4 regions of the Oceanobacillus sp. FSL W7-1293 genome follow, and region 3 is predicted to be linked to each of the others. Evidence: riboswitches for the same ligand, from Rfam matches in the RefSeq annotation. Region 3 holds a riboswitch; each other region holds the start of a gene.
The links. Region 3 has a riboswitch for S-adenosylmethionine ahead of MKY65_RS21705 (iron-containing alcohol dehydrogenase family protein). Riboswitches for the same ligand answer to the same signal wherever they lie in the genome.
Positions count from the first base shown of each region.

Region 1 (2,205 bases), 1.7 Mb from region 3:
CTCGGCATCTTCTAAACAAAATGAAAGCATGCCGCCTTTATTTGGGTAATAAACCTGCCCAATTGACGAGTGGTCTCGCAGGTAAGCAGCAATTTTCTGTGCGTTTTCCTCGTGACGCTGCATACGCAATGCAAGTGTTTTTAACCCGCGGACAAGCAGCCAGCTGTCTGAAGCAGATAATGTTGCTCCTGACGCATTATGCATTTCAAATAATTTTTCGGAAAGGTCAGGACTTTTGGTTACGACCAGACCGGCTAAAACATCATTATGACCGCCGATATATTTTGTCGCACTATGCACTACAATATCCGCACCAAGCGTGATCGGCTGCTGGAGATAAGGTGTTAAAAACGTATTATCAACAATAAGCAGCAGGTTATGCTTTTTAGCCAGCTCCGCATACTTTTCAATATCCACCTCCTGAAGTAACGGGTTCGTCGGTGTTTCTAAAAAGATAGCCTTTGTATTTTCATTAATACATCGTTCTGTTTCCGTAATATTTTGACAGTCATCATAGGTCACGGAAATATTATAAGCTTTTTCAAAATGATTAAAAATACGGTAAGTTCCTCCATAGATATCCTTCGTCGCGATAAGGTGGTCGCCCATACGAAACAGAGAGGAGAGAACTAATTGAATAGCTGCCATTCCTGAGCTGCAGGCGAAAGCAGCATCTCCTTCTTCCAGTTTTGCGAAACCTTCCTCTAAAACCGATCTGGTCGGGTTCTTGGTACGCGTATAATCATAACCTGTGGAATGACCAATTCCCTGGTGCTGATAAGCTGTTGACATGTAAATAGGCGGATTTATAGCCCCTGTCCGTTCATCTGTTTTATTACCTAACTGTACTAATGCTGTTTCTATTTTTCTCATTTCCTTCAGCCTCCTCAATCCCGAAACATGAATTCGCTCATCCTTCGCGAGTATGCAGTTTTCTTATGATTTTCCCATGTGAACTAAATAAAAAACCCTTCTTATTCCAGAGATAAGAAGGGTATGATATCGTGATGATACATATCTTATCTTTAAAGGGGAGTTCCCTTCTGGAATTAGCACCTTGCTATAAGCAGCTGGTTGCTGAGACATCGTCGGGCCAGTCCCTCCGTCTCTCTGGATAAGAATTGGAATTTTATTAAATTATAATTACGTTAACTTTACAAGAGCGGAGAAAAAAAATCAAGTCTTGATTTTTTTTAAAGTGTAAAAGCCGGCAACACTGGCTTAGAGGCTGTGTATAGAAAGAAGAAGCTTGAAAAAAACGAAAAGTATTTGAAAAGGACTCCGATGAAGATTACAATGGTAGTGTAGTGAACGTATTGTTGAATGGTTATAAAATGGACAATTACTCTGAATGGGCTGGATATGTCTGATAATAAAAAGGGTGAAATAATAAATATCCGAATGAAACTATTTAAAAAGGAAGAAGATATATGCGCAAAAAAAAGCTATTATGGGTAAACATTTCTATGTTAGCAGGATGTATTATCATCATTGGCATGGGGATTTATAAGGACAGCCGCTCTGTAGAATATTCAATGGAAGTGAGTACAGAAGACGGAACTGGACAAACTGGAGAAAGCGTAGAGATTTTTACAACCTCTTGGAATAATCGGTTATTAGGAGATAATGAACAAATTTATCAAACAGCTAATTTAGATTATCGCAACATACTTCAGCAGGAAGACAATGAAATAGAAGCGCAGGAAGAGCGTAATGTGAACCAGAGTACCGAAACAGAGGAAGAAACATACACGAATCCAGAAACAGAGGTGCAGGAAGAAGATTATACAGTTTCTGAGGAAGCATCATCTAATCAAATAACAAATGATGAACCAGTTGACAGTGAACAAAGCAGCAATGCTTCAAATAGAGAAAACGCAGCTGGTGAAAATAATGAGAATACAGAAAGCCGAGAAACAGAATCGAATAATACGCAACGTTCCACAGCTTCTGTACACCAGAATCAATCTAAAAAAAACCATCGTTCTTCCGATGCTAATGCTTCTAAATCGGAAACCGATGATTCCAGTACAAACGACAGGAAAGATGATAATTCAAAAGAGGAACCGGAAAATCCATCAAGACCGCCAAAAGACGAAAATGATGGCAATAAAGAAGAGAATCCAAATATAGAAGAACCTGACCCTGAAGATGAAACGGAGAGTAATGATTCGGAATCAGAGGAAGAAAAGCCCGAGGAAGAAG
Region 1 covers NZ_CP150212.1:2,769,127-2,771,331, reverse strand. The annotation lists gene MKY65_RS13620 (methionine biosynthesis PLP-dependent protein) at 1-873, opposite strand, end outside; SAM riboswitch class I at 1,017-1,121, opposite strand; gene MKY65_RS13615 (hypothetical protein) at 1,431-2,205, shown strand, end outside.
Region 1: another riboswitch for S-adenosylmethionine. It lies ahead of MKY65_RS13620 (methionine biosynthesis PLP-dependent protein); the one in region 3 lies ahead of MKY65_RS21705 (iron-containing alcohol dehydrogenase family protein).

Region 2 (2,205 bases), 1.0 Mb from region 3:
CATCCGCACCCGCATAAGCTTGCAGATGAAAAATTTCTTCTTGGTTATCTAAATAGGCAATCACTTTGCCAATCAGCCTATTAAAGACTTCCTCTTCAATAGGCTGATTAACATTTCCCCAGTCTACCTTATCCGCTGATAAAGCATCTTTTACAATAAATTTATCTTTTGGAGAACGTCCCGTGTATTTTCCAGTGGTGGCACGGACCGCACCAGTAGATGTTAATTTTGCTTCATCACGATGAATAATTTTTTCGATAAGCTGGCCAACAGAATAGTTGCTGTAAATATTAGTTAAAGTGAGCTCCTCCAGTATACTTCTCCGCAATATTTTCATAAAGCAATTATTCACTCCTTATTAATGGTTTAGAATTGATTTTATCTTGAAATATGTTTATTAGTATAACACATTAAATATAATAGTTCATACTAATTTATGAAAAATTATTTTTTCTGTCACAGATGATAATAAGGTTGACAGGAGAGGCTTGTTTCGTTAATCTAAATATTGAACGGATACTCTTATTTGGAGATGGTGGAGGGACAGTCCCGATGAAGCCCAGCAACCTCACTTTAAGTGAAAGGTGCTAACCTGATGCAAGGATCATTCCTTGAACAATAAGAGCGAAAGGCCAATAAGTTTTCCTTTCCTCATATATTTTGAAGGAGAGGTTTTTTTGTTTTTAGGAGACTTTTTAAATATCCTCTAAAAAATGAAACCACATTGGGTGGAATGATAAATTTATATTGAAATAGAGTTCCGTAACATTATTGGAGAAGGGGAGTTAGCCTTATGGCTGCAAATCGTCGTTTATTTACTTCTGAGTCAGTTACTGAAGGGCATCCGGATAAGATGTCTGACCAAATTTCAGACGCTATTCTGGATGAGATTCTCTCGAAGGATCCGAATGCCAGAGTGGCTTGTGAAACTACGGTTACAACTGGAATTGTTTTAGTTGCCGGAGAGATTTCTACAAGTACATATGTAGATATTCCTGCAATTGTACGTGAAACAGTACAAGGAATTGGCTATACACGGGCAAAATATGGTTTTGATTCAGAAACATGTGCTGTATTGACTGCTATTGATGAGCAGTCTCCTGATATTGCCGGCGGTGTGGATGTTGCGCTGGAAGCAAGACAAGGACAAGAAAGTGAAGAAGAAATCGAGGCAATTGGTGCCGGTGATCAGGGATTAATGTTTGGTTATGCATGTAATGAAACTGAAGAGCTGATGCCTTTACCAATTTCTTTAGCACACCGTTTATCCAAAAGATTAGCAGATGTTCGAAAGGAAGAGATTATCGGCTATCTGCGTCCAGACGGGAAAACACAGGTAACCGTTGAGTACGGTGAAGATAATCAGCCGCTGCGTGTAGATACGGTTGTCATTTCTGCGCAGCATCATCCGGATATTACGAATGAACAAATCGAAGCGGATATTATTAAACATGTTGTCGAAGCTGTTGTACCCGGTGAATTACTGGATGAAAAAACAAAGTATTATATTAATCCGACCGGGCGCTTTGTTTTAGGCGGTCCACAAGGCGATGTCGGCTTGACCGGAAGAAAGATTATTGTAGACACTTATGGAGGCTATGCCAGACATGGGGGCGGCGCTTTTAGCGGTAAGGATGCAACGAAAGTGGATCGTTCTGCTGCGTATGCGGCCCGTTATGTTGCTAAAAATATTGTTGCTGCAGGTCTTGCTGATTCTTGTGAGGTTCAGCTGGCTTATGCGATTGGCGTTGCCCAGCCCGTTTCTATCTCAATCAATACATTCGGTACAGGGGAAGTCAGTGAAGAGAGATTAGTGGAAGCAGTCCGGGAGCTATTCGATTTGCGGCCGGCAGGTATTATCCGCATGCTTGATTTAAGAAGACCAATTTTTAAAAACACAGCTGCTTACGGCCATTTCGGACGTACAGATATTACATTCCCATGGGAAAAAACAGATAAAGTAGAAGAATTAAAAGCGTTGACTGCAAAATAAAAAAACGTCAGGTGTCTGAAGATGCCTGACGTTTTTCTTTAAAGAATAAAAGTATATAAAAAATGCTGAATATAGCCGCTCCAGAAATACACTCCGCTTTCCGTGGGCTTGAGCTCAGCCTCCTCGATAAAGAAGACTTAGCGATTGGCAAGCCATCAGGCGCAGACAGAGCTAAAGTCGTACTTATGCCCCGAGGGTAAAAAAAGAAGAAC
Region 2 covers NZ_CP150212.1:3,473,185-3,475,389, reverse strand. The annotation lists gene pckA (phosphoenolpyruvate carboxykinase (ATP)) at 1-337, opposite strand, end outside; SAM riboswitch class I at 520-625, shown strand; gene metK (methionine adenosyltransferase) at 794-1,993, shown strand.
Region 2: another riboswitch for S-adenosylmethionine. It lies ahead of metK (methionine adenosyltransferase); the one in region 3 lies ahead of MKY65_RS21705 (iron-containing alcohol dehydrogenase family protein).

Region 3 (2,205 bases):
TTTTTATTTAGTAATGTTCTCAAGCTGTAAAAATGCATCAATAACGGTATTTGCATTAATTTCTTCTTTCATCAAATGAATGGATTCTTCTTCCCGTGTGACTTTTTTAGCTATGGTTTCCAGCAGTTCCTCATCATCCGTATGTATGGAGAAGTCTGCTAATCTTGTTGGGAAGCCCCATGTATCATAGTAAGCTAATAGCTTCGTAAGCTCCGCTTTATCCTGTTCGATGGCAAGCTGAGCTAAAATGCCATAGGATACAATTTCACCATGAAGTGAATCGGCAATCTGCGGGGCGGCAGTTAATCCATTATGAATGGAATGCGCACCTGCAATTCGTCCAGCTTTTCCGCCGAAGCCGCCAACCATGCCGCCTGTTGCGATAATTGCTTCGATAACACGAATAAGAGCATCAGTGACTTGGTTGCTCTCACAAGCTTGGATTGCTGCTTCACTGTCATCCAGCAAAATATCCTTGCACGCACGAGCGGCGAATTGAGAGATTTGCAGCCAGACTGGAAGCGTGCCTTCAGGGTAGAAGGCTTCAACTAGAGAGCGAGCTTCATAGAATTTAGCTAACGTATCGCCAATGCCTGCTTTTAAATATTTTACAGGAGCTTCTGCAATAATTGCTGGTTCGACCACTACGAGTGTATTAGACTCTGGAAACTCTGTATAATGAGAATGCGCACCATCCTCCTGATAAAAGACGCTTAATGGCGTCCAAGCTGCGCAGGTTGCGGCAATTGTTGGGATTAAGATACTTTTTATTTGCGCATTGGCAGCCGCTGCTTTGGCAATATCCAGTGCAGTTCCCCCGCCGAAGCCGATGACAGCATCTATTTGCTGTTCTTCATAAATCGCGGCGAGCCTGTCAGTTCGTTCCACGGTACAATGCCCATCTGCAGTATGTATATCTTTTTCCTCTATTTGGTTCAGCAATGCGGAAGGAAGATACGGTTTTGCTTTTTCCCAAGCAGTCCGCCCGGCAACTACAGCAATCCGCTTCACCCGCAAGTCATTCAGATTTTCTACCAGATATTCCAGAGAACCGTCACCGATTTGATAATGGCTGGGCGACCCCTTTACAGTAACTGTTTGCATGGTAAGATATCCCCTTTTACATGTGTTTAAATGCTACATAAAAAACCTCTCTATTTTGTTCTAGAGAGGTTGAATAAGTTCATTTACGAAACGTCCTCTCTTATTTTCCAAAGCACAGTATGCACTTTGCAGGATTTAGCACCTTTTTTAGAACGAGTTCTAGAAAGGTTGCCGGGCTTCATCGGGCCAGTCCCTCCGCCACTCTCAATAAGAGTTCTTATGTAACTGTGGATACATTTTAATATGAAATATGAGAAAAGTCAAATATAGCTTGATACAAGGGGGCTGGCGTGCTAATTATGTTAATCAGCACCATTTTTGGTCCCAAACCCCAAATAATTAAACGGGTTATCCTTTGTTTCTTTTAAAACACATTCATCCATTTATTTCATGTTTACTCTTGCTTATTTTTTGATATAATAAGAACAAACGTTCAGAACAAAGGTTCTTATTTGAAGGAATAAATATGATTGGATTACTTCATCATTCTCTGGATAAAAAGGAAAAAATCATGATCTATTATATCGACCGCCATAACAATGTAACGCAGCGTGTTATTCGTGTCGTAGGTATAGATGATAAAAGGATTCTTGCTTATTGTTACTATAAAAAACAGGTGCGCAGCTTTAAGATAGAAAATATTTTATCCATAGGGTGTGTAAAAAGGAGCGTCGGGGCTTGAATATTCGTGTACAGGAAGAAAGGAATACGAAAGAAAAAACAATGTTAAATGAGCGGCAATGGAAGCAGAATTGCTTTCAATTAATTATCGCTCATAAAGATAATTTGCTTATTGAAGTGAAATGCTATCAGGACTGTCATGTTCATCATATAAAAGGATATATAGACAGCATCAACTATCAAGACGAGCACATAGCCATAGTTGATAAGCTGGGGCGTAAGGATTTTACAATCATTAAGTTTAATGACATGATAGACGTTTTTATATTATAGATAAAAACCCGAATGTATTCCAAGCGGAATCATTCGGGCTTATTTCTAAACATAAATAGCGTATGGCTGCTTTTACCTATTTCTGCTCATCCAACGCGATGTCCTTTTTCTGCTTCTTCAAATAATACGCACTCATCAGAGAAGCAA
Region 3 covers NZ_CP150212.1:4,518,824-4,521,028, reverse strand. The annotation lists gene MKY65_RS21705 (iron-containing alcohol dehydrogenase family protein) at 4-1,104, opposite strand; SAM riboswitch class I at 1,202-1,318, opposite strand; gene MKY65_RS21700 (hypothetical protein) at 1,571-1,786, shown strand; gene MKY65_RS21695 (YolD-like family protein) at 1,783-2,058, shown strand; gene MKY65_RS21690 (YibE/F family protein) at 2,135-2,205, opposite strand, start outside.

Region 4 (2,205 bases), 1.2 Mb from region 3:
ACACCTACGATCAATTTGGTAAAAGGAAGCATGAAGAATAAAAGAATAATAAACGGAATCGATCGGATAACGTTAATCAGTAAGTTTAAAAACTGATAAACAAATTTATTTTGTAATGGTTGTCCCGGTCGTGTCAAAACTAAGAGAATAGCTAAAATAACGCCGATAATAACAGCGAAAAACAAAGAGATTAAAACCATTTGAATGGTTTCTATTATGGCATCATAAAACTCTGAACCCCATTGATCAATAAATGCCTGCATGTCAATTTACCCCCAATTCTTCTACTTCTACGCCTTGTTCCTGCAAGAAGGAGAGAGAATGTTCCACTTGATGCTCACTGCCGATTAAATGAACGACAAGGTTACCAACAATGCCATTTTTTAATTCGATAATATTTGCCGTCAAGATATTCGGTTCTACATAAAACTGCTGTGTAACCTTAGATAACAATGGCTGTCCTGTATTTTCACCAAGGAAGGTCAAACGAATTACTTTGCCCTCTAAATTCAAATCATCAATCAAACGGTCCGATAATTTTCGTTGTGAAATGGTATTTAAGAATTTTTTGGTTGTCGGCTGTTTAGGTTTTGTAAATAATTCTATCGTCGACCCTTGTTCAATGAGGTTTCCGTTTTCAATAACGTAAACATAATCGCATATTTTTTGGATGACGTTCATTTCATGCGTAATCAATAGAATTGTGATTCCAAGCTCTGCATTAATTTTTAATAATAGTTCGAGAATGGAATTTGTTGTTTCTGGATCAAGTGCGCTGGTTGCTTCATCGCTCAGGAGAACCTGTGGTTCCTGGGACAGTGCTCTGGCAATAGCAACACGCTGTTTTTGACCGCCGGAAAGCTGAGAAGGATAAGCATCTTTTTTCTCGGCTAAATCGACAATATCTAAGTATTTCATGACTCTTTCCTTAACCTCTGCCTTCGGTACGCCGAGTAATTTTAATGGAATCGCAATATTCTCATAGACATTGGCAGTCCTTAATAAATTAAAATGCTGAAAAATCATGCCGACTTTCTGTCTTGTCTGCCGGAGCTTTTCTTTTGATAATTTGGTTAAGTCAATTCCATCAATCCAAACCTTGCCTTTCGAAGGGGATTCCAGTAAATTGGCACAGCGAATTAATGTACTTTTTCCTGCACCGCTGTAGCCGATTACGCCATGGATTTCTCCTTTGTTGACAGAAATCGTCACATTGTCCAGTGCAGTAACATCTTTTCCTTTTTTGGAGGGGAAAATTTTGGTGACATTCTCTAATTTAATCATCTGCTGTTTTTCCTGCCTTTCTATCATTTATGCTGAACTGGTAGTTATCAGCAGCTTTTCTTATCAAAATCTATACAATTTGTAAAAAGAGCCTCTCTAGATGAAAGAGAGGCTCGAAAATGTAATCTTATTTTCTGCTCTCATCTTTCAAGACGGATGTCTTGCTGGAATTAGCACCTTTTTAAAGGTTGCCGAGCTTCAACGGGCCAGTCCCTCAGCTGCTCTGGATAAGAGGTATAATCGTAATTGAATTGTATTCTTTAAAAGTATCTTATTTTACAAGTTTCGTCAATATTTATTTTTGAAACAGCTGCAGTTTCTCAATACGTCGAATAGCTTCACGAATACGCTCCTCTTCTACGAGTAATCCGACGCGTATATAACCTTCTCCATTCCTTCCGAAACCATTCCCGGCTGCAACGGCAACATCCGCCTCTTGTAATAAATAATCGGCAAATGCTTCACTTGTAAACGCCGCTGGTACAGGGAGCCAGGCAAAGAAAGAGCCTTTCGGTGCAGTGACTTCCCAGCCGATATGTCTGCATTCTTCTATGAGGACATCTCTGCGTTGTTCATAGCGTTCGACAAGCGAGGTGACACAGCTTTGATCACCTGATAATGCTTCCGCAGCTGCCTTTTGAATAGCTGGGAAAAGACTGACAAATAAATGGTCCTGCAGAATATTAATCGCTTCAATCATATCTTTGTTGCCGGCAGCAAAACCGACTCGCCAGCCAGCCATATTATAGGTTTTGGAAAGGGTGTACAGCTCAACGCCGACATCTTTCGCTCCTTTTGTTTGCAGGAAGCTTACTGGCTGATGGCCGTCGAAACCGATGGCTCCATAAGCGAAATCATGAACAACGCCGATATCATTTTCCTCCGCTAATGCAACGGTTTCTTCAAAAAATTCTTTCGTTG
Region 4 covers NZ_CP150212.1:868,535-870,739, forward strand. The annotation lists gene MKY65_RS04290 (methionine ABC transporter permease) at 1-269, opposite strand, end outside; gene MKY65_RS04295 (ATP-binding cassette domain-containing protein) at 265-1,284, opposite strand; SAM riboswitch class I at 1,422-1,518, opposite strand; gene MKY65_RS04300 (pyridoxal phosphate-dependent aminotransferase) at 1,580-2,205, opposite strand, start outside.
Region 4: another riboswitch for S-adenosylmethionine. It lies ahead of MKY65_RS04295 (ATP-binding cassette domain-containing protein); the one in region 3 lies ahead of MKY65_RS21705 (iron-containing alcohol dehydrogenase family protein).